Regions from separate parts of the Alteromonas sp. 5NW40-0090 genome, predicted to be linked through region 1. Evidence: predicted binding sites of a transcription regulator. Region 1 holds the regulator's gene; each other region holds the start of a gene.
The links. The regulator sigma-54, encoded in region 1, starts transcription at its own class of promoters, with help from an activator protein. The targets are predictions, from matches to a motif close to GTTGGCACGNNNNTNGNNT.
Positions count from the first base shown of each region.

Region 2: AC27KT_RS10760 (DUF2726 domain-containing protein) is a predicted target of sigma-54. The motif match lies at 3,954-3,972, and genes of this name have one in related genera.
Region 3: AC27KT_RS01965 (flagellar basal body rod protein FlgF) is a predicted target of sigma-54. The motif match lies at 2,324-2,342, and genes of this name have one in related genera.

Region 1 is NZ_BAAJLT010000008.1:238,062-246,282, forward strand. Features, by position in the region: gene mgtE (magnesium transporter) at 1-265, opposite strand, end outside; gene AC27KT_RS11985 (HPr family phosphocarrier protein) at 440-712, opposite strand; gene rapZ (RNase adapter RapZ) at 712-1,557, opposite strand; gene ptsN (PTS IIA-like nitrogen regulatory protein PtsN) at 1,642-2,085, opposite strand; gene hpf (ribosome hibernation promoting factor) at 2,099-2,386, opposite strand; gene AC27KT_RS12005 (RNA polymerase factor sigma-54) at 2,417-3,898, opposite strand; gene lptB (LPS export ABC transporter ATP-binding protein) at 3,972-4,697, opposite strand; gene lptA (lipopolysaccharide transport periplasmic protein LptA) at 4,700-5,245, opposite strand; gene lptC (LPS export ABC transporter periplasmic protein LptC) at 5,214-5,792, opposite strand; gene kdsC (3-deoxy-manno-octulosonate-8-phosphatase KdsC) at 5,789-6,337, opposite strand; gene AC27KT_RS12030 (KpsF/GutQ family sugar-phosphate isomerase) at 6,338-7,318, opposite strand; gene AC27KT_RS12035 (calcium/sodium antiporter) at 7,321-8,221, opposite strand, start outside.
Region 2 is NZ_BAAJLT010000007.1:214,057-222,277, reverse strand. Features, by position in the region: gene gltB (glutamate synthase large subunit) at 1-294, shown strand, start outside; gene AC27KT_RS10775 (FAD-dependent oxidoreductase) at 308-1,723, shown strand; gene AC27KT_RS10770 (M20/M25/M40 family metallo-hydrolase) at 1,843-3,360, shown strand; gene AC27KT_RS10765 (hypothetical protein) at 3,504-3,917, shown strand; gene AC27KT_RS10760 (DUF2726 domain-containing protein) at 4,126-4,713, shown strand; gene AC27KT_RS10755 (5'-methylthioadenosine/adenosylhomocysteine nucleosidase) at 4,880-5,581, shown strand; gene AC27KT_RS10750 (cobalamin biosynthesis protein CobD/CbiB) at 5,583-6,530, shown strand; gene AC27KT_RS10745 (cobalamin-binding protein) at 6,545-7,441, shown strand; gene AC27KT_RS10740 (rhodanese-like domain-containing protein) at 7,501-7,905, shown strand; gene AC27KT_RS10735 (DUF2721 domain-containing protein) at 8,027-8,221, shown strand, end outside.
Region 3 is NZ_BAAJLT010000001.1:443,379-451,599, reverse strand. Features, by position in the region: gene flgC (flagellar basal body rod protein FlgC) at 1-37, shown strand, start outside; gene flgD (flagellar hook assembly protein FlgD) at 69-755, shown strand; gene flgE (flagellar hook protein FlgE) at 770-2,155, shown strand; gene AC27KT_RS01965 (flagellar basal body rod protein FlgF) at 2,381-3,124, shown strand; gene flgG (flagellar basal-body rod protein FlgG) at 3,171-3,959, shown strand; gene flgH (flagellar basal body L-ring protein FlgH) at 3,972-4,652, shown strand; gene AC27KT_RS01950 (flagellar basal body P-ring protein FlgI) at 4,675-5,787, shown strand; gene flgJ (flagellar assembly peptidoglycan hydrolase FlgJ) at 5,848-6,798, shown strand; gene flgK (flagellar hook-associated protein FlgK) at 6,827-8,221, shown strand, end outside.

The sequences.
Region 1 (8,221 bases):
CATTAGCTGGAAGCATCTTTGTAATGATACCGTTTCGAACATCGTCAGAAAGTTCTTCTAAAATGTCGCCGTGAAAGTCACCATCAATGAGCTCCCATAATTCGTCCCTTGTTCTGCTAGGACTAGATTCAAGAATGTGGGCGACGTCTGAAGGTGGTAATTCAAGCAGAAGCTTACGTACAGATACGAATTGACCGTTGGTCAACGCAGCGTTGAGTGCGCGTAACTGAGTTTGTACGTATTTAGAAACAAGCGCTTCTGCCATAAGGCGTTATTCCTACAAGCTAAAAGATGAACAATGCAGGCCATAGAGCCTAAGTGGGCGTAGAATATCGCAATTATGATGAGTCTGTCATGATAATTGCGTAGGTTTTGCGCAGGATTTTAAGATAACTGCGCTAAGTGTTGATTAATTGGTCAATGGATTGGGTAAGTAAGACTATTCGTCTTCGTTAAATCTGCCCTCAATCAGCTCTTCAATGGCTGCAAGTGCATCAACAGCATCACTACCGTCCACAATCACGTCTACCTGTTCACCTTGATGGCTTTCAAGCATCATTAATCCTAATACACTGCTTGCGTCTGCTTCTTTATCGCCTTTTTTTAAGATGATTTTAGCGTCGAATTGATTAGCCAGTTTAACCAGTTGGGTCGCCGCTCTTGCATGCAACCCTAACTTATTGACGATAGTTAGCGTTTTTTGAATAGTCATTACTGATTCAGCTCTCTATGGCGAATTTGAACATCAGGGTGTATTTCACTGAAGGTTTTCGACAAGGTCTGTGCAATATAGACAGAGCGGTGTTGGCCGCCAGTGCAGCCAATCGCTACTGTTACATAGCTTCTGTTATTGCGCTCTAAATGAGGCAACCATGTCGTTATTAAATTCTGAATTTGCCAAATGAACTTGGTCACTACAGGCTGCGATCCCAAAAATACTTCCACTGGTGCGTCTAATCCGGTCAGATGTTTAAGATCGGGCTCCCAATGGGGATTGGGTAAAAAGCGGGCATCAAAAACGTAATCCGCATCTTTTGGAATACCGTGCTTAAAGCCAAACGACTCAAACACAAGCACAAGGCGTGAGCTTTTCTTACCCAAGATACGCTCTCGAATTAACTCTGCCAGTTGGTGAATGGTAAGCTTATCTGTGTCTAAATATAAATCTGCGCGTTCTGCAATAGGCGCAAGTAGTGCAGACTCGGCTTTAATGGCTTCTGAAAGCGATTTATTAAGCTTGGCGAGAGGGTGAAGACGACGTGTTTCGCTAAAACGCTTAACCAGTACATCATCGCTCGCGTCGATGTAGACAATAGTCATCGACCACGAAGAGGGCAGGTAGTCTAGAATTTCTACCAAATCGTCAGGATTTTTAGGTAAGTTTCTCACATCGATACTTACCGCTACCTGATCATACTCATCAACAACAGTATGGGTTAGGGTCGGAAGTAAGTTTACCGGGATATTATCAACACAGTAATAACCTAAGTCTTCCAATGCGCGAAGTGCGACAGACTTACCAGATCCCGAACGACCACTGATTATTATCAGCTTCACCTACTTTCTCCCTAATACTCTGGTTTTATCACATACGCGTTGATTAATGAGGCGCCTACTAAACGGTTAATAGGCGCTTAATGTTTAACTTAATGCAGTTAGAATATCGTCGCTTGTCGTTGCACGACGTATCGCTTTAATCGTTTCTTTGTCGCTTAGTTTACCCGCCACGGTGGCCAGCGTTTGAAGGTGTCCTTCGGTTTGTTCCTCTGGAACAAGTAGCGCAAAAAAGATGTCTACGGGTTTCTCGTCAAGGGCGTCAAAGTCGATTGCTGGCGTGCTGGTTACAACAATGGCAATCACTTTCTCAAGGCCCGGCAGGCGTCCGTGGGGCAGGGCGATACCATTACCAATGCCTGTACTACCCATCCGTTCTCGAGCCATTAAGCTATTAAGTACCGTTGCCTGGTCAATGTTATCGTTTTGCTTGGCAGCGATATCAGCGATGATCTCAAGAATTCGCTTTTTACTATTACACTGAACCGCACACTCGGTGCGGTCCAGACTTACGATGGCTTGTATATCCATGCTCAATTAACTACTAATGTTTTTTCAGTTTTTCCTTATGCTTGATTACCTGCCGGTCGAGTTTATCAACCATGCTGTCAATCGCCGCATACATGTCGGTGTTTTCTGAGGATGCGAATACTTCAGCGCCACTTAAATGAACGGTCGCTTCGGCTTTTTGATTTAATTTTTCAACGTTCAGGATGACATGCACATTAGAAATGTGATCAAAGTGACGTTCAAGTTTGCTGAACTTCGTATCGACATAATTACGCAAAGAGTCGGTGATTTCGACATGATGACCAGTAAGGTTGATTTGCATATTTCGTCTTCCTTATATTATTAAGCCCGTTTAAATAAGGCTTTTGCGTTGGTTCGACGGCGGGATCGATAACGATTCCCGGTATTTTGCTATTGTTCGCCGAGCGACTTTTATGCCTTGCTCGGCTAACAATGAAGCAATCTTGCTATCACTTAGCGGCTTACTAGGATTTTCTGCGGCCACTAACTTCTTGATCAATGCACGAATCGCTGTGGATGAACACTCACCACCGGACTCGGTTGCAACGTGGCTTGAGAAGAAATACTTCAATTCGAAAATACCACGCGGCGTATGCATATACTTTTGCGTTGTCACACGTGAAATAGTCGATTCGTGCATATCTACCATTTCTGCGACATCATTTAGCACCATTGGTTTCATCATTTCCGGGCCGTGCTCAAAAAAGCCCATTTGCTGTTGCACAATGCAGTTGGCTACCTTCATTAAGGTATCGTTACGAGACTCAAGGCTCTTTATGAACCACTTGGCTTCTTGCATGTGTGAGCGGATGAATTGCGAGTCACTACTGTTTTTGGCACGGCGACTCATGGCAGCGTATTGCTGGTTTACGCTTAATTTAGGCAAACTGTCAGGGTTCAGCTCAACCACCCAACGGCCATTCTTCTTGGTTACAGAGACATCAGGAATAACGTACTCAGGCTCTTTAGTAACTAAAGCACTACCTGGGCGAGGATTCAAGGTTTGAAGCAAACGCATTGCCTCGCGCAGCTGGTCTTCTTTCAAGCGACTTTTTCGCATCAGGGTGCGATAGTCTTTGCTGCTGAGTAAGTCTGAATATTCTTCGATAAGTTGTTTCGCTTCTACAAGCCACGGCGTGTCTTCTGAAAACTGACGCAACTGCACCATAAGACATTCTTGTGGAGAGCGTGAGCCAGAGCCAATAGGGTCGAACATCTGAATGCGCTTAAGCACACATTCTATTTCGTCCATCTCTATCGGCTCTTCTAAATCGTCGTCATTTACCGCTTCTAAAATATCCTCAAGGGTAACCGTTAGATAACCGGATTCGTCGATAGAGTCGATGATAGCAGTAGCAATTGCGCGGTCAGTGTCTGAAAAGTGAGTGAGGCGCATTTGCCAAAGCAAGTGCTCTTGGATGTCTTCAGTGGTCTCACCTTGGAAGATTTGTTCATCATCATTAGATGGGCCAGGTGCAGGCGCAGAAGACGCGGAGTAATACTCATCCCATGTGCTGTCGATTGGCAGCTCGTCTGGAAGATCGTTTTTCTCTAGCGCATCGCCCGCTTCCAATGTATCACTTGAAGCAGAAGCCGTTGCTTCAGATGCACTATCATCATTATCGATGTTGTTCTTCTCTAGCTGTGCCTCGTCATTGCCTTCTTCCACTTCCAATAGTGGGTTTGAATCGAGTGCTTCTTGTATCTCTTGCTGGAGATCAAGCGTAGAAAGCTGCAGCAGTTTAATGGCCTGCTGAAGCTGAGGTGTCATTGTAAGTTGTTGGCTAAATTTTAGCTGTAAAGATGGTTTCATCTACGTCTTATTTAAATGCTCTAAATTGAATATACCAGAGCTAAACTGAAAAATGACAATTCGGTTACACAAACTATAGCCTGAATTGTTCGCCTAGGTATACATCCCTTACTTTTTGATTACTTAAAACCTGTTCCGCCGTTCCTTGCGCAATAAGCTCGCCATGACTCACAATGTACGCTTTCTCGCAAACATCCAATGTTTCGCGTACGTTATGGTCCGTGATAAGGATACCAATGCCCCTATCCCGAAGATGTTGTATTATCTTCTTTATATCATTAACTGATATTGGATCAACACCAGCAAATGGTTCATCTAACAAAATAAATTGTGGTTTTGCGGCCAAAGCGCGTGCTATTTCAACACGACGGCGCTCGCCACCTGACAAACTCATCCCCGTACTATTACGTATATGGTTGATATTAAATTCATCAAGTAGGGCGTCGGCTTCTTCTTCTTGCTGCTGTGAATTTAAATCTTTACGGGTTTGTAAAATAGCCATGATATTTTCATGTACCGTAAGCTTTCTAAAAATTGATGCTTCCTGTGGAAGGTAGCCTATGCCGCGGCGTGCGCGCTCGTGCATTGGTTGATGAGTGAGTTCGTTGTCGTCAATCTCAATCTTACCTTTATCTAGGTTTACCAAGCCGACAATCATATAAAATGTAGTGGTCTTACCAGCGCCATTAGGCCCAAGAAGGCCGACTATTTGACCCGTTGAGACAGAAAGACTCACATCGCGAACAACCTGTCGTGACTTGTAGGCTTTAGCAAGGTTTTTAGCACTCAAAGTAGCCATTGCTATTCATTGTCCTTGTTATCTTTCTTTGACGATGTTTTGCGAATAGTTTCCGGCGTAAATACCGTAGTTACCCGGCCTTCGCCATTTTTACCCGCTCCACCGGTTGCAAGTAATTGCTCGGTAATCATATCAAAAGTAATCTTGTCGCCTTGCACTTTACTGGTGTCCTGCTGTAGCTCAGCGCTGCCTGCCAGAGAGATGGTACGATTAGCCACTTCATAGCGTATCTCATTGGCCTTTGCTGACACTGGCGTACCGTCCTCAAGCGATTGAGAATAGCTAGCAGGGTTACCCCGTGCGATAAATATTTCTCGTCCGCTGCCGTCTGTAGCGATAACTTCGACCTCATCAGCCTTGATGACAAGCGAACCTTGCGTGATAAGGACGTCTTCTTTGTAAAGCGCAGTTTTGTTTTTACCGTCAATAAACTGGGTGTTCGACCCTATTTTGATGGGTTGTGAAAAGTCGTCTTCACTAGCAAGCACCGCACCACTAGCGATGGCAAGCATAAAACTAGTTGCTAGGGGAATAAGTCGTTTGTACATGATCTAAAAGCTCGTATTCTTGTGTGCGTAAGTTCGCGTTAAACCCATTACTTAAAATAAGGTACTGTGTACCCAGTATCTCAACGGGTTGATCAGATGTCATTTGTTTCGTGTCTAAATTTATCTGTATGTATTCAGTTGATAAACTTTTCACAAAATCATCGCTGGTTTGATTTTCTATAACAACGCTATTTTCAAGTTGAATCAGCTCATTGTTATAAAGCGTTCCTTCTTGTGCTGTTACAACCCAAGGTGATGAAGCGTTTTCCGTATACAAGGTGTACTTTGGCTGTTGAAATAAAACAAAACCCAGCTGGTCATAGTGTTCCATCGACTCTGCAAACACTTTGTGGTTCAACTCACCGTCTTGATTGTATAACGTAGTCGTTAGGTTCTTAGCCTTATATGCTGGCTTCAAGGCGTCATTTTCGCTACTGCCTTGAGTTTCAGGCTGCTCTTCCATCCACGTAGGGATGTACATCAAAAGCGCTAAGATAAATAGCGCCGATATACTTAAACCTAAGCGATTGAAGCCAAATAGGCTCATACACTCGCTCCAAAAATCTCGTTCGCCACCCCTTTGGCTTGCAAAATAGTGTCTGATATTTCTCGCACCGCACCAAACCCACCTGGAAGTGTGGTTATCCAATTGGCTTGTTTGGCGACGTAAGGGTGGGCATCGGCCACTGCAATTTTAACAGCAACATGTTGATACATACCTGTGTCAGGCATGTCATCACCTACCGCTGCAACTTCATTAGGCGCTAACTTCAGGCTTTGCATCAGTTCGCTCAGCGCGTCTGCTTTATTTTCTTCGCCTTGAATTATGTGCGCAACGTTAAGGGCTTTCATTCTATTTTCTACAATTGCTGAGCGTCGCCCTGTGATAACTGCGACATTGACGCCGTTGCTTACTAGCGCTTTTACGCCATATCCGTCGCGAGTGTGAAAGGCTTTAAGTTCTTCACCGTCATTGCCTAAGTAAATGCGGCCGTCAGAAAATACGCCATCTACGTCACACACCAGTAGCTTAATATGCGCTAGTTTTTCAAAAAGCCCTTTGTCTAGATCGGTATATAAGGTCGTCGTCATTCAGAGTACTCCTGCTTTCAGAAGCATGTGCATATTGAAGGCGCCAACAGGTTTGCGCTTGTCATCGGTGACCATCAGCGCGCTTATCTTGTGAGTTTCCATTAAGTTGAGGGCTTCAACAGCCAATTGCTCTGCGGTTGTGGTTTTACCGCCTTTGGTCATCACATCTTCTACGGTTACGCCGTGCACATCAATGCGTGCATCGAGTATTCGTCGTAAATCACCGTCTGTAAAGACGCCGGTCAATGAGCCATCAGAGGCTAATACACCAGTCATGCCAAGCCCCTTTTTAGAGATTTCTAAAAGCGCGTCAGCGACAGATGCGTTTTCACTCACTAGCGGGATGTCGCTGCCGTTAAGCATAATATCACTCACTTTGAGCAGCAGTTTTCTACCCAAGCTACCGCCAGGATGCGACAGCGCAAAATCATCCGACGTAAAGCCTTTTTGGTCGAGTAAGGCCACCGCAAGGGCGTCGCCCATAACCAAAGTGGCTGTTGTGCTTGACGTAGGGGCAAGACCTAACGAGCAGGCTTCTTTTTCAACGCTTATATCAAGTACTACATCTGCGTGTTGACCCAACGAGCTGGATGCACTATTGGTCATGGCCACAACTTGTATCCCCAAACGCTTAACGACAGGCAAAAGATTAACTAACTCGTTAGTTTCACCAGAATTAGAGATGGCTAATAAGACGTCTCCTTTACTCAGCATGCCCAAGTCGCCGTGGTTGGCCTCGCCTGGATGCATGAAAAAAGCAGGCGTTCCTGTACTGGCCAGCGTAGCAGCAATTTTATTTCCAATGTGCCCAGACTTACCCATACCGCTCACGACCACTTTTCCCTTACAGTTGAAGAGAATGTTACACGCAATGATAAAATCACCGTTTAAGCGCTCTGCAAGATTGGCAATGGCTTGCGCTTCAATGTCGATAACACGCTTTGCCGATTCAATATAGTGCATCTGAGTTTTTGTATTCATGGTTATCCGAACAGCCAGAATTGATAGCCGATAAAGCAAGCCAGAAGTATAAATCCATTTGTTCTTGAAATTGTACGCTTGCCAATTAAATCGAAGCTGAACAAAAACAATAGCAAAGTTAAGCCGAGCATAACGTACATGTCTCGATTATAAACATCTGGGTCGAGAAGACCTGGGGCAATTAACCCAGGCATACCAAGTACGGCAAGCAGGTTGAAAATGTTAGAGCCGATGATATTACCCAGTGCTAAATCGTCTTCGCCTTTGAGCACGCCTGCTACACTTGCTGCAAGCTCGGGCAGGCTTGTGCCAAAGGCAATGATAGTCAGTCCAATAACTAAATCAGAAATGCCCATGTATCTGGCAATTTCAACGGCCGAATTTACTAGAAAGTGGGCACTCAATGGCAGAACAACAAGGCCAACACCTATCCAGATAAGCGCGGAAGTATTTGAAACGCCCTTAGGGATCTCATCTGCGGTTTCAGCAACAAGCGGGTCTTCTTTATCTACTTGAAGTGACAACCAAGCCATCATTGCCAGAACAAAAATAAATAGGCCCAGTAAGATGATCCCTTCATAAGACTTCAATTCTCCGTCAAACATAAAGCCGATAGCTATTAGTGAGATGATCAGAAGCGCTGGAAGTTCACGTTTTAGGGTGGTAGATGAAACAAGAAGCGGCTTTACAAGCGCAGTTATACCTAACACCAATGCGATGTTTGTTATATTCGAACCTAGTGCATTACCTACCGCAGTGTTCATATTGCCATTGGCAGAGGCAATAGCGGAGACCACGATTTCAGGTGCCGAAGAGCCCATAGCGACAATCGTTAGGCCGATCATCATAGGAGAGATACCGATGTTCTTTGCCAGCGCTGAAGCACCATAAACAAAACGGTCC
Region 2 (8,221 bases), on a different contig from region 1:
ACTGGTGGTTTTGCTTATCTTATGGATGATGGCGACGACCTTGATAACCGTGTAAATGCGGAACTGGTCGATGTAATGCCAATTGAAGATAAAGCGATTCTTGCTGAGCACTTACGTGGCTTAATTAATCAGCATTACGAAGAAACAGGAAGCGAGCACTCGCTGTCGTTGCTGACTGACTTCGCCGCAACGCTGAAACGCTTCAAGCTTATTAAGCCAAAAACCAGTGATGTGAAAAACTTGCTTGGTCACATCAGTCGTTCAAGTGCTGAATTACGCATTCAGGCTCAGTAGGAGGATTTAGTTTATGGCAAAGAACGTATATCAATTTGTCGATGTTGAACGTATCGATCCGCCGAAAAAGCCGATCATGGTACGTAAACAAGAGTTCGCGGAAATTTATCAACCGCTGAGCCAATCTCAAACCGAAGGCCAAGCAGATCGCTGCTTGGACTGCGGTAACCCATACTGTGAATGGAAGTGCCCGGTGCACAACTACATTCCTCAGTGGTTAAGCTTGGCGAACGAAGGCCGAATTCTAGAAGCTGCGGAACTTTCTCATAAAACCAACAGCTTGCCGGAAGTATGCGGCCGCGTATGTCCCCAGGACAGACTGTGCGAAGGTGCATGTACACTGAATGACGATTTTGGTGCAGTTACTATCGGTAGTATTGAAAAGTACATTACTGATACTGCATTCAAAATGGGCTGGCGCCCAGATATGTCTGACGTGGTATGGACCGATAAGAAAGTGGCAATTGTAGGTGCAGGCCCTGCGGGTCTTGCATGTGCAGATATCCTAGTTCGCAACGGCGTTAAACCTGTTGTTTACGACAAATACGAAGAAATTGGTGGCCTACTTACATTTGGTATCCCGTCTTTCAAACTAGAGAAAGACGTAATCAAGCTACGCCGCCAAATCTTTACCGAGATGGGCGTTGAGTTCGTACTTAACACTGAAATTGGTAAAGACGTCCAGTTCCAGGATTTACTTGATAAATACGATGCTGTTTTTCTTGGCATGGGTACGTACAAGTCGATGCAAGGTGGTTTCGATAACGAAGAAGTTGAAGGCGTTCACGAAGCCTTACCTTTCCTTATCGCCAACACCAATCGCGTAATGGGCCTTGAAAAAGATCCTGCTGATTACATTGATATGAAAGGCAAGCGCGTCGTTGTATTAGGTGGTGGTGATACCACCATGGACTGCGTTCGTACATCAATTCGCCAAGGTGCTGCCCAAGTGACCTGTGCATACCGCCGGGACGAAGAAAGCATGCCAGGATCTCGCCGCGAAGTTGTTAATGCTAAAGAAGAAGGGGTTGAGTTTAAATTCAACCTTCAGCCGCTAGACATTGCAGTAGATGAAAACGGTAAGGCGTGTGGTGTTAAGTTGGTTAAAACCGAAATGGGGCCACCGGACGCCAATGGTCGCCGCCGTCCTGTTGAAGTGGAAGGTTCAGAGCACGTATTAGAAGCTGACGCGGTGATCATTGCTTTCGGCTTCCAGCCAAGCCCTGCGCCATGGTTTGCTGACTTCGGCATTATGCTTGATGAAAAAGGTCGCGTACGCGCGCCATCTGCTGGCAAATTTGCTTACCAGACCTCTCACCCGCAAGTCTTTGCCGGTGGCGATATGGTACGTGGTAGTGACTTGGTTGTTACTGCTATCGACGAAGGCCGCAAAGCCGCAGAAGGGATTATGGATTATATTGGCGTTTAACCTTCGCTAACAAGTCCTTTTATGAGAAGCTCGATAGTTCTGCTATCGAGCTTTTTTTATTTAAAACTAAGAAGATACGATTTACATTGGGCAATATAGTTAATTTAAGAGAGCACATCATGGGATTACGGATCGGTCTACTTTGTGGACTCGCCTTACTTTCTTTTTCTTATTCGTCATACGCGAACGACGATAATCCGCCTACCGACGCTATAGCAACGGCGGTATTTAATGACTACCTTGAATATCTCACACTACCAAACGTCGCCACGCAGTCGGCTAGCGATATTCGAAAAGTAGCAGAATGGACAGCTCAGAAATACAGTGAATATGGTATAGACACACAGCTTCTCGATAATGAGGGCATGCCTATGATGTATGCTGAATATAAATTAGCCGATGAAAATGCTCCCACTATTCTTTTTTATGCACACATGGATGGTCAAGCAGTTAACGCAGAACTTTGGGATCAAAAAAGCCCATGGCAACCTGTGCTAAAAGCAGAAGAGGATGGTGCATGGGTGGAAAAGCCTCTCTCGCTGCTAAAAAATAGTGTCAATCCTAATTGGCGTATATTTGCGCGCTCAGCGTCAGATGATAAAGCGCCCATTATGATGCTGCTTGCGGCAATGCACGCGTTATCAGTAAATCAAACGTCACCTTCAATCAATGTGAAGGTGCTTTTAGATTCAAATGAAGAAGGTGGTTCTCCATTACTCGCTGAGGTTATTCAGAAAAATAAAAGTCTACTTTCAGCAGATGCAGTGGTGATGCTGGACGGGCCCATGCATCCCTCTAACGCACCCACCGTAGTTTTCGGGCACCGTGGTGCCACCCTTGTCAAGCTAACCGTTTATGGGCCTATCTCAGACAGCCATAGTGGTCACTTCGGTAACTACATTCCAAACCCTGCCTTTATGCTTTCGTCTCTTCTAGCAAGTATGAAAAATGACAAAGGCCAAGTTGTTATACCTGGTTACTATGGTGATTCACCATTATCAGAAGCAGAAATACAGGCATTACATAATATTCCCATTGACGAAGATGCACTTCTTTCGCGTCTGGGCGTTGCGAAATCAGAGTCAGTGGGAAGCAACTACTATGAATCTATTAGCCTTCCTTCTTTAAATATCAATGGATTAAGTGCAGCAAGCACAAAAGCAGTGAGAACGATCATTCCAGCCGAAGCGTCCGTATCCTTGGATATAAGAACAACAAAAAAAGCACACTCATCTCGACAGACTGCTCTTTTAAGGAAATTCATAGAGTCAAAGGGATACCTAGTTGTTGATGAGACACCTTCAACAACATTACGTTTAAAACACGAAAAACTTATTCGAATGGAGATAAATCAAGGAACTGCCGCCCTTCAGACCCAACTCAATGCGCCAGTTGGTCAATGGGCACAAGAGGCGCTTGAGTCTGCGAGGAATGAAAAAGCCATCCTTATCCCGTTAATGGGAGGTACTGTGCCTACTGCTCCCCTTGTAACTAACTTAAAGAAACCTGTGATACTCATTCCATTGGTAAATGCTGATAATAATCAGCATGCTCCTAATGAAAACTTGCGGATTGGCAACTTTTACAGCGGGACGCAGATTTTGTATGAGCTGTTAACTACGCCTTATCCAAATTGAATTAAGATAGTAAAAGAGCGTAAGCGATATACCAGAAACCTTGATTGCATACGTTAATAGACCAAGGTTTAGTTGATGTAAAAGAGCAACGTCTCTAGTATTTCAAACTTAAGTAAAAAACTAACTTGATCAAGAGTCTATCTATGAAGAACTTAGATGTTAAAAGACTTGCCATCTATCTAACCTTATTATCAGGCATGAGTGGCTTATCTTATGCCGATACTGTTTCGGTAGAGGCAACGCTATCACGCGCAGATACCGCTAAACCTAGGATAGCGTCCTGTCCTTCTGAGTTCCAGCAGGTAAAAATTGCTCAAGATGCTCGTCAATGCCAAGCCTTTGACGAACCCTTGACGTCTGTGATGGTTTATCATTCACCCGCTGCTCCTGAGGCTATGGTTAATCTCTATCAAACGGCTCATCCTGCTTTAAAAACCCACGTTCCAGTTAATGGACGAACACTACTGTCCTCTTCAGACAAAACCATCAGAGTTATTGTAAGCCCAGATAAAACAGGCTCTCAAGTCGACATTTTGGTTACGTCAAACGCTAATTGAACTCTACTTTCAAAAGCCAGTGAAAAACATGCTCATGTTGGCATCTGGCTTGCAATTTCACTGTAAACAACATGATGACAACGTTTGGCGTCATTTTTCTGACACCAGCGAAGCTAAAAGAAGTAGGCTAGATCTTCAGTGATAAATTAGCGCACCGTAAATAGCTTAACGTCATTCGCTTTTATTTTTGAAATTTGCGAGGGTTACGATGGAATTGGCAATTATTCTAATGATGTTACTTATTGTCGTTGCACTAGGTGCCATAAAATTGTCAGACGGTGGAGTCGCTTTTCCATTTAGGCGAAAGCCACAACTGTTCACGCCGGTAGAGCATACCTTTTTGAACCTTATCGAACAGGCCATGGGACGAGAGTTTAGGATTGTGTGTCGTGTACGTCTTAATGACTTGGTCTCAGTACGTCAATCTGCCAACAAGAAGACAGCAAGCCAAGCTATTAGTAGAGCATCAAGCAGGCAGCTAGACTTTGTGTTGGTGGATAAACAAGATATGAGCCCGGTAATGGCCATCGACTTAGTCCATAGCCAAGGTAAAGAGGGTTACAAAGCGCAAAAAGATTGGTTTGTAACAGGCGCATTAGATGCAGCCGGCCTTCCTCATGCACGAATAAAAGTAAAATCTGGCTACACCGTCGATGACATTCGCGAATGTTTGGAAAACAAACTTATTCCGTATCGTCGATTACAAAATAAGATGGCTCAATTGCCAACGCATAACCCAGAGCCACCTAAGCGCCCTACTCGCCCGGTGCGCTCAAGCAGACCAGCTGCCGCCTGATAAGGTAAACTCACCTTTCCCCTAGCCTTTGTTGCTCAACTGTTTTCTTACTCTCAAATAGTGCAACAAAGGCATTTTTCTGTCAGTTTCTTTGTTTTCCTTATACAATTAATACATTCAACAGCGTATTCACGCGTTAAATTCCCTTAACACCGTCGGTATAGTTATGAAAAAAATTGGTATTTTAGGTGCAATGGATGAAGAAGTTGCGCTACTTAAAGCGTCTCTTTGGAATGTTAAAGAAACCCAGTGGAAGCACCTTACATTTTATGAAGGCACGCTTGACGACATAGAAGTGGTGTTAGTTAAATGCGGTATTGGAAAAGTGGCAGCAGCTATCGCCACTACCGTACTCATTGAGCAATATGCACCCGATGCTGTGGTTAACACCGGCTCTGCAGGTGGCTTCGACAAGAACCTGAACATTGGTGATTTAGTGATTGCCAGTCACGTTATCCATCACGATGCTAATCTAACTCACTTTGGCTACAAACTCGGTCAATGTGCCGGTATGCCAGAAGACTTCCGTTGCGATACAACATTAATGGAAACGGCCCGAACCGCCGCTGCAGGTATTACATCGCTTCAGTCTACGACAGGTTTAATTTGTACGGGTGATGCATTTATTGGTAGCGATGAAGCAGTAGCGGAATTGCGCGAAAACTTTCCGGATATGAAAGCTGTTGAGATGGAAGGTGCAGCCATTGGCCAAACCTGCCATATGCTCGACACGCCATTTCTCGTAATTCGTTCGTTATCTGATATTGCAGGCAAAACATCATCCGTAAGCTTTAAAGAGTATCTAGAGACTGCCGCTAAGCATTCTGCACAACTTGTAATGGCAATGATTAAAACCCTCGCCAAATAAGATGACAGAAGTTATTAGCGACCCGAATTATCAGTCGCTATTCGTACTTTGGTTGGCTATCGCCATCGACGCTCTGTGGCGCTGGCCCCAAAGTACTCATCCATTAACGCTAATGCGCTACCTTGTTTTGCAAATGGGGCGCAAAGTGGTGCCATCTGCCAAATATGGTCCGTCTCAGCACTACATTTCAGGCACGTTAGCTGCGTTGGTACTTCTCGCGCCTCTGATAATCTGCGTAACCATTCTAGTGTATATGGCGCAGTACCCTGTTTTCTTCGAAGCCATTATTCTTGTTGCACTCCTCGACTTCGGCTACCAGCGTCAGCAGTATAAGAAGGTGCTAGGAAGTGTGGGAAGAAACAAGAAATCTCTTGCCCGTGAAATGGTACAAACCATAACAGCACGTCAATGCAATTCACTTACCGATATAGGAATTGCCAAAGCCGCTATAGAATCTCTATGGCTCAAGTTTCTCTATCTATATTGCGGCGTTATTTTCTACTTTGTAGTGGCAGGCCCCATAGGCGCACTCATTTATCGATTGCTTTTACTCACATCTTGGCAATGGCATTACCGAACCCCAACAATGACTTTTTTTGCCAAACCCGTACGCAACCTTGTCTACTTACTCAATATGCCGCCAGCGGCCATTGGTGGTCTAGCAACACTATTGATCAGCCATCCTATTAAAGGGTTTCGGGCCATAAAGCGCTCCCCAGTGAAAGATAAAACGTCACTGTTGCTTGCTCTAATGGGTGGTGTACTAGATGTAAAACTGGGTGGCCCTGCGATTTACGCAAATAAAAAAATTCGATATCCCCGTGTAGGTGGTGCTAACGAGGTGAAATACTCTCACATGCTATCAGCCAAAAGCACCGTTAATCATGCGATGATAACAATTAGCGCTTTCGCCTCATTAGTAATGCTAGCGATAGCGGCCCCATCATGAAAGTAGCAGGTCCAATGAAAACCATTTTTTTTGTATATCTATGCTATCTGCCTCTTCTCGCGCTTGCTGATTCATCGTCAGATATCAGCACAATGCACCTTACAAACGGCAATCAATTTGCTTCTGCCGATGTTGCACCAAGCTCGGAATCAAGCGCTTTATCAAATCCCGCGGAGCTAAAAATAGTCAGTCTTGCGCCACACCTAACAGAGTGGGCGTTCAGTCTAGGTTTAGGCCCTAATCTTTTAGGCGTCAGCGACTATAGTGACTATCCAGAAGCAGCCCAAAACATTCAACGTATAGCTGATTTTCAGGGGGCAGATATTGCTGCAATAGTGGCTTTAAAGCCAGATTTAGTTTTGGCTTGGGAGGGTGGCAACAAACCCCAAGATATCCATAAGCTTTCTTCAATGGGGCTTAATGTATTTAGTAGTAAGATTGAAAACATTACAGATATTGCGAGTGAAATAAAAAGGCTTGGCGCTCTTACCAACACGCAAAAAAAAGCAACCAAACTCAGCAATACCTTTCTCAACGATTTAAAAAATCTAAGGCATAAATACGATACTGAGCCACGTCAACGAGTATTTTACTATTCATGGACAGCGCCACTAATGACAATCGGCCCCAATGCATGGGGTAATAAGCTATTAAATATTTGTGGTGCACAAACTCTGTTTGCAGATAGCCCTGTAGACTACCCGCAAGTGACAGTTAGGGACGTATTGGTCCGTCAGCCGCATGCTCTAATCGCTGCATCTAAAAACTCGCGCCAAGAACTAGAAGTATTCTGGCAGAAACACCGGCGTTTTCTAAATGCGCCACTTATTGTTGTAGATCCAGACGTTACAAGCCGGTTTTCGCTACGATTAATAAATGAACTAAAATCGCTATGTGAAGGTATTAAATAAAACGCATAAGCGTTATACTTAAGTCTAAAATATCAGTAAGAAGGTAAGAGCATCATTTCATGCGGATTGTTGTTGCGGGTTTTCTAGTTGTTGTCAGTATTGCATTATTTGTGTCGCTTCAGTGCACTGCAAAAGCCACTGCCCAAGCCTCAGTTGCGGCTTCTCCTTATCTTATTGAACGCGTCGCAAACAACGACTGGCTTCTTATCGACGTCCGCTCTCCCGAAGAATTTGCCGACGGGCATATTCCCGGGGCAGTGAATATGCCTCATGAAAACATTAACGACTATCTAAGCGAATTAGAAGGTCACAAGAACAAGCCTATTATCATCTACTGCCGCTCTGGTAGGCGAGCCAAACTGGCTATGAAAGTGTTAGAAGAACTCGATTTTTCTGAAGTCATGCACTTAGAGGGCGACATGTTAGGCTGGAGCGCGGCAGGTATGACAGTAGACAGGATGTAGGCAAGCATATTGTCCCTTAAAACTACGCGATATTTTTATAAACCCACCTCTTAGCTGATGACTGTGTGTAACTAATCCCCTGTGGTACACTCTTTTCATTCGACGATTGCATAAAACACCTATGAAAATAGATATAGCTACTCCAGCCATGTTATTTCCAGCAATTTCTTTATTGCTTTTAGCCTATACCAATCGTTTTTTGACGCTTGCGACTATCATCAGAAACTTTTCAAAAGAAGAGAAAGATGACAATACACAGGCACAAATAAAAAATCTTCGCTTACGTATACAGCTTATTAAGCGCATGCAAATAGCA
Region 3 (8,221 bases), on a different contig from region 1:
CTTCCGCCGCGTATTGCAATTAGGTCAAGGGCAGTAATTTGCCGCTTGAATAATGTGAGGATTTATCTGTGAACACCATAAATAACAGCGGCTTAAATACTGATCTGTATTGGCAGGAAGAAACCGTCAAAATTGCTGATGGTACAGAGCAGCAGTTAACTCAGGAAGATTTCTTTTCAATGTTGACTGAACAACTGGCGAACCAGGATCCCACGGCACCGGTTGATAATGATCAGATGGTGGCGCAGATGACATCATTTACTATGGCAGACGGCATTTCTCAGCTTAACGAGAAGTTCGAATCTTTCGCCGCTTCAATGACATCAAATCAAGCACTGCAGGCGTCGAGTCTCATAGGACAAAACGTGCTAGTTCAAGGCAACGTTGGTTACATGGCAAATGAAGGTGATGGAATCTCAGGCGTCATCGTAAATGAGAAAACGGTTCAAAACATGACAATTAGCATTGAGAACCAGTTTGGTGAAGTGATTAAAACCATTGATGCAGGTACACAAAGTGCAGGCAACATAGAGTTTGAATGGGACGGCAAAGATAAACATGGCAACCAGATGGCGCCGGGTGAATATGTTATCAGTGCCACTGGCGAACTAAACGGTGAAGGTGTGCAGCTTAATACTGCCGTTAATCGTCATGTTGGAAGTGTAAGCTTGGCCGGCAGCGGTCAGGGCGTAATTTTGAATTTGGATGGTGATGTCAGTATCAATCTTGATGACGTCATTCAAATCGGCAGTTAGTAGGAGAATCAATAATGTCTTTTAATATTGCACTGAGTGGCGTATCGGCCGCGCAAAAAGATTTGGATGTAACCGCCAACAACATCGCAAACGTTAATACTGTTGGCTTTAAAGAATCTCGTGCTGAATTTGGCGATGTTTATGCGGCATCACTGTTAGCAGGTGGTAAAACGAAAGTGGGTGACGGTGTACTAACTCAGGAAGTTGCACAGCAATTTTCTCAAGGTAGCCTTCAGTTTACTAATACGTCGTTAGACCTAGCGATTACAGGTAACGGTTTCTTTGCGACAGTACCTGAAATTACATCACGTGACTTTTCATTTACTCGTGCCGGCCAGTTTAAGCTCGATAGTGACAACTTCGTGGTAAACAGTAATGGCGACAACCTTCTGGGCTTCCCGGTAAATGCTGATGGAACCAGTGCATCTGTTGCGCTAAGTACTACCGAGCCTGTTCGTATTCCTGACTCTTCGGGTTCACCGCAACAAACCTCAGAGGTTGATATTCGTATGAACCTTCCTGCTGGCGACGCAGGTCTTGATCCACAAGACTTTAACCCTGAAGATCCATTGACTTATAACGCGGCCACGTCGGTTACTGTGTATGATTCACTGGGTGATAGCCACGTTATGACCTATTACTTCATCAAAGACGGTTCACCTGGCGTTGATAATGAATGGTACGTGGCTACAGCAGTTGACGATACCCTCGTTGATATGACAGATTCAACGGGTGCTGACACCGACCCAGCTACAGCTGTTAACTCAGTTGGCGGAAATACAGGTAATGCCGTAACCGCGTCTAAGCTTATTTTCTCTCAAGGTGGTGATTTCTCGGGTATGGAAACACCCGATGGCTTAGCGACGCTGGATTTTAAAATGCAAACTGAAGCACTAGGCGCAGGCATTCTTGCAAATGGTTCAGATCCGACGCAACAGATAAGTATAGATTTTAACCTTGATGTGAATAACGCTACGCCTAATGAGCCGACTCAGTTCGCTTCAGCGTTTGAAGTAACGTCATTGGAGCAAGATGGTCTGCCAGTAGGCCGGCTAACGGGTATCGATATCGGCCCTGATGGCCTAGTTCGCGCTACTTTCTCTAACGGAACCTCTGAGCCTATTGTTCGTGTTGCACTGGTGCGTTTTTCTAACGAACAAGGCCTAACACAAGAGAGCAGCACACAGTGGAAAGAGAGTATTCTGTCAGGTGAGGCTCTAGCGGGTGAAGCAACAACCGGTACCTTCGGTGAGATTAATTCATCAGCTCTTGAACAAGCCAACGTTAACCTGACCACCGAGCTAATAGATATGATCATTGCTCAGCGTAACTTCCAGGCTAACTCGCGAGCGCTTGAAGTTAATAATTCACTGAACCAGACTATTCTGAACATTCGATAGTTAGCGTTTAGACTTGTTTAATAACACAAAAAAGCGGCAATGATTAGACCGGTAAATTTTCTATCGTTGCCGTTATTAGAAAGAGCCGCCGCACAGCGGCTCTTTTATTTTCCTATAAATATCAATTCAGTACCTTTCATATTGTCTATCTGACGTAAAAATCCACAGATTGGCATCGCCTTTGCAAAATCTCGTTTAAGGTTTAATCAGAGTCAAAAGTCAGTCATGGACAAACTTCTCTACATTTCAGCGAGTGGCGCCTCCCAAGACCTATTAGGAACGGGGATTAGAGCCAATAATTTAGCTAACGCACAGACGACGGGTTTTAGAGCTCAGTTAGAGCAAGCTAGATCAATGCCGGCCTACGGCGAAGGCTTGCCAACCCGCGTGTTTTCTATGACTGAAAGCCCGTCTAACAATTATGAATCGGGCCCTATGATTAAAACGGATCGCGATTTAGATGTGGCTATTCAAGGGGATGGTTGGTTCGCGGTACAAGATCAAAATGGTCAAGAAGCCTATTCCCGTGATGGTAACTTTAAATTAGGCGATGACGGAATTTTGACAGACATTCACGACCGTGTCGTGTTAGGGGACAACGGGCCGATTTTTTTACCTGTGCCTCTTGATAACCTAAATATTGCCGCCGACGGTACCTTGTCGATGAGGCAGTTAGGCGCCCCGGCCAATGTTATCGAAGAAGTAGGCCGCCTTAAATTGGTTAGTCCTAACTACGCTGATATGGAACGTGGCAACGATGGCTTATTTAGGATGGAAGATGGCTCAATTGCCCCAGCTAATGCAAATGTCAAAGTAATGTCTGGCATGCTTGAAGGCTCAAACGTTAATGCCGTTGAAGAGATGGTGGACATGATAAGCCTTCAACGTCATTACGAGTTACAAGTCAAAATGATGAAGCAAGCAGAAGAGCTTGATACTCGCGGTAACCAGTTACTACGCATCTTGTAAAAGAATTTTTATCACCGTTGCCCTATGAGCAACGTCGGAGGTTAACATGCATCCAGCATTGTGGATTAGTAAAACCGGACTAGACGCCGCACAGACCGATGTGGCAGTGGTGTCTAACAACCTTGCGAACGCTTCAACAGTGGGCTTTAAAAAAGACCGCGCGGTGTTTGAAGATTTGCTTTATCAGAATATCAATCAGCCAGGAGGGCGTTCCTCTGCTGATACAGAGTTGCCATCTGGACTTATGCTTGGTTCAGGTTCGAAAGTGGTCGCTACGCAAAAAGCGCATACACAAGGCAACTTGCTCACCACTGAAAACGCGTTGGATATGTCAATTCAAGGCCGAGGTTACTTTGAAATTTTGCAGCCTGACGGCACTATCGCTTATTCACGAAATGGTCAATTTTCATTAAATGACCAAGGGCAAATCGTTACATCTGGTGCTGGTTTCTTGCTTCAGCCTGAAATTGCAGTTCCTGAAGATGCACAGCAGATTACTATTTCTCAAGATGGTGAAATTAGCGTGAGCATACGGGGTCAAGCTGAACCCCAGGTACTCGGTCAGCTTAATATTTCCGACTTTGTTAACCCGACCGGCTTACAACCAACTGGGCAGAACCTTTATGTCGAGACGGCGTCAAGCGGTGCACCTATTCAGGGGATCCCTGGCTTACAAGGTTTGGGGTATATCTCTCAAGGCACGCTAGAGACATCTAACGTGAACGTGACCGAAGAATTAGTAAACCTTATCGAAAGCCAGCGTTTGTATGAGATGAACTCGAAAGTTATCTCGTCAGTTGACCAAATGCTTGGTCAGGTTATTCAGCAACTTTAATTAGGTAGCATCATGCGTATTTTAGGTTTATCTGCTGCACTACTTTTACTTGGCGGTTGTGCCAGTACAAATGAGCCCCCCGTTCAGGCAAATGATCCCTCGTTTGCGCCAGTAGTGCCAGATTACCCGCGTGAAACCGTGGTAGAAGACGGATCGTTATTCCGGTCGCATATGGCTAACAGTTTGTATTCGGATGTTACCGCGAGAAGAGTAGGCGACATTATCACTGTGACGTTAAGTGAAAATACGCAAGCGAGTAAATCAGCAGATACCAGTACAGCGAAGGATACCAACGTTAATCTTAATCCTATTACAGGGCTAGCGGGTCAAGCTATAAATATTGGCGGTCAGTCTGTACAGCTAGGTATAAGCTCATCGCGTGACTTCACGGGCGATGCGGCTGCTAATCAAAGTAATAGTTTGATTGGTGCTATTTCAGTTACGGTGGTGGATGTGCTGCCAAACAGTAACTTAGTTATTCGTGGCGAGAAGTGGTTAACCCTTAACCAAGGTGACGAATATATACGCTTGACTGGCATCATACGTCCCGCTGATATCAGTCCAGAAAATGAAATTGTTTCTACAAAAGTGGCTAACGCACGCATCCAATACTCAGGGACTGGCAGTTTTGCTCGCGCCCAAGAGAAAGGCTGGTTAACCAAATTCTTTGATTCAACTTGGTGGCCTCTTTAGGTTTTAGGATAGGAGAGTAAAAATGCGTTTATTTTCAGTTGCATTAGCCGTACTGACGCTGCTTTTATCTTCACAAGCAGCGGCGCAGCGCATAAAAGATCTAGCAAGTATTCAAGGCGTGCGTAGCAACCAATTGGTAGGCTATGGACTTGTCGTTGGCTTGCCCGGCACCGGTGAGCAGAGTCCTTTTACTGAACAAAGCTTCAGAACCATGCTAAGCAATTTTGGTATCAGCCTTGATGCTAATACCAAACCAAAAATCAAAAATGTCGCGGCGGTTGCTGTTCACGCAGAGCTTCCCGCTTTTGCCAAGCCAGGTCAAACGATTGACATTACAGTGTCGTCGGTGGGCGAGGCGTCGAGTCTTCAAGGTGGAACCTTGCTTCAAACGTTTCTTCGCGGTGTTGACGGTAAGGTCTACGCGGTAGCGCAAGGCAGCTTGGTTGTTAGTGGTTTTGGTGCACAGGGCGGCGATGGGTCGCGTATTGTTGTTAATACGCCTACCGTGGGCAGGATTCCAAATGGCGCAATGGTAGAGCAGTCTGTACCAAGTGGCTTCGCTAATGGCGACACGCTAACACTTAACCTGCATTATCCAGACTTTTCAACAGCCAAAGCGCTGGCAGATACCATCAACGAGCGTTTAGGCGCACAACCTGAAAACGGTTACGTCATTGCTAAACCTATTGATGCTGCGTCTGTGCGCGTGACTGCCCCTCGCGATGTGGGTCAGCGCGTGGGCTTTTTAGCTACGCTTGAAAACTTTGAATTCACGCCTGCTGATGCGCCGGCGCGGGTAGTCATTAACAGCCGAACGGGCACCATTGTTATTGGCAGCGACGTACGTTTACTTCCTGCGGCAATTACTCACGGTGGCTTAACCGTGACTATTTCTGAAAACCAGCAGGTTGCTCAACCTAATGCCTTTGGCGAGGGCGAAACTGTAGTGACCACTCAATCAATAGTTGATGTCGACTTGGCTGATAGCAGAATGTTTAAGTTTGAGCCTGGCGTTACCCTCGACCAATTGGTGCGTGCAGTTAACGAAGTTGGCGCGGCACCAGGCGACTTAATGGCGATTTTAGAAGCACTTCGCCAAGCGGGCGCATTGCGCGGTGAGCTCGTGATTATCTAAACGAACTAATCACACCAATAATAGCTCGCGAGAAAAATAGGTATCAGCGGAACAAATACGATGGAAGCATTAAGTACAAAAAATCAGCTTGATATGGCGCGCAACGTTCATGATTTGGGCAGCATCAACAAAATGCGTGAAGCCATTGCGTCAGGCGATGAAACGGTATTGCAAGAAGCTGCCCAGCAGTTCGAGGCAATATTTGTGCAAATGATGCTCAAATCTATGCGTAAAGCACAAGATGCCCTTGCTGATGAGAACAGCCCATTTAATTCGCAACAAGTGAAGTTTTATCGCGATATGCACGACCAACAGCTTGCTACAGATTTAACATCAGGCGGTGGCTTGGGGTTGGCTGATGTGATTGTGAAGCAGCTGGGCCAAACCGAAAACAGCTATACGCCGGCAAGTGTCATCAGAAGTGACGGTGATATTTCATCGTTAAATAGAAACCGTGAATACAAGGTCGCCCAAGCACAAGACATGGCGCTTTCTTCAAACTCAATTAAAACGCCGTCGGCACAAAAAAACGCTATGTTCGAAAGTCCAGAGCAGTTTGTTGAGAGCCTTATGCCTATTGCCGAAAAAGTAGCGGCCAAGTATGGCATGGATCCAAAAGCGATAATTTCCCAAGCAGCCGTAGAGACGGGTTGGGGAAAATTTGTCATTCACAAATCCGACGGTACTAGCTCTCACAATCTATTTGGCATAAAGGCTAACAAAGGCTGGCAAGGGGAACAGGCGGTGGTGGATACATTGGAATTCAATAATGGACTGCCTCAGAAACAAAAAGCGGCATTTAGATCTTACTCATCAGTAGAAGACGCGATGGAAGATTACGGACGCTTTATTTCCACACAGCCTCGCTATAGCCAAGCTGTCGAAAATGCTTCTGACGCTGCGCGTTACACAAGTGCGCTTCAGGAGGCGGGCTACGCTACCGACCCTGAATACGCGAGCAAGATAATGGCTGTGTATAACAGCGAACGTCTTAGCGCGTTAATGCCGTAGTCGAGGGGCCATAGGTGAGGAGAATACAGTGAGTTCTGTTGATTTATATTCATTAGCCACAAGCGGCGTAAACGCTAGCAGCAAGTTACTTCAAACAACGAGTAACAATATCGCCAACGTCAACACGCCAGGCTATGTTCGCGAGCGCACTGAGCTTCAAAACAGCCAAGTTTTTGGTGTGGAGATCGGCAATACTGAGCGTATTATCAACGTTTTTGCACAAAATCAGCTGCGTCGCGACATAACAGCGGTAGGAGAACTGGAAGCCTTTTCTAGCAAAACAACGGCTATTGATAACCTGTTGGCAAGTGAAGCGAACTCAATTTCAAAAGGACTGAGTGAGTATTTCTCTGCTTTACAAACGGCAGCAGATGACCCAACTAATTTGGCGTCACGCGAACAAGTACTGAGTAAATCCGAGTCTTTGTATAACCGAATGAGAACGTTATCGGATTATATGCTAGAAAAAGAGGAAGAGCTCAACCTAGAGTTCACGTCGATGGTGAATCGAGCAAACACCTTGATTGGCAATATTGGCGACTTGAACCGCAACATAGTTATCGCCAATGGTAACAATACGAGCGATCAACCAAGCGCTCTGCTCAACGAAAGAGACCAGGCTATCGACGAGCTTGCTTCTATCATGGGTATTACGGTTAAAGAGAGCACTACGCAAAATGGTGCTGTAACCATTAATCTTACGTCAGGTGAGTCACTCGTTCTTGAAAACGGTGCATTCAACCTTTTTGAGTTAAGCTCTAGTGCGGATTTAACGACGAAAGAAATTAAGTTAGAAACTGACTTTGGCTCACAAACCAAAAACAACGCATCATTACGAATTTTGGAAAGTGATCTTGGCGGCGCATTGGGTGGGTTGTTTGAGTATCGCAATGAAGTGTTAGGGCCAACAATGCGTGATGTAGGTCAGCTCTCCGTCGCTTTCGCCGATGCGATGAATACTCAAAATAAATTGGGTATGGATTTAGACGGTCAAATCGGCACTAACATTTTCGATATTCCTTCGTTCAGAGGTTTAGCCTACGAAGATACCAATGGCGACTATGTTGTTACTGCGCAGATTACCGAGGGTAAAGGTGCTGAATTAACTGACGCCGATTATAAAATTGAAGTGACTGCTGTTGCTGCAGGCGTGCCCAGCGAAATAGAAATTACGTTTTTAAATCCAGATGGCACACCGAAAAAAGATGGTTCAGGTAATGACATCATTTTTTCAAACTTTGCTGTAACCCCTGGTTTTAACGAACTACCTGGTGGCATTGAAATCGACTTTTCAGGCAGTGACCCTTACACCGTTGGCAATGAGTTTCTAATTCAACCCACTAAAGACGTGGCTTCAAAAATAAGTTTAGCCACTAATCGTCCAGAAGATTTAGCCTTTGCAAACCCGGTAAGAGCGGGGGCT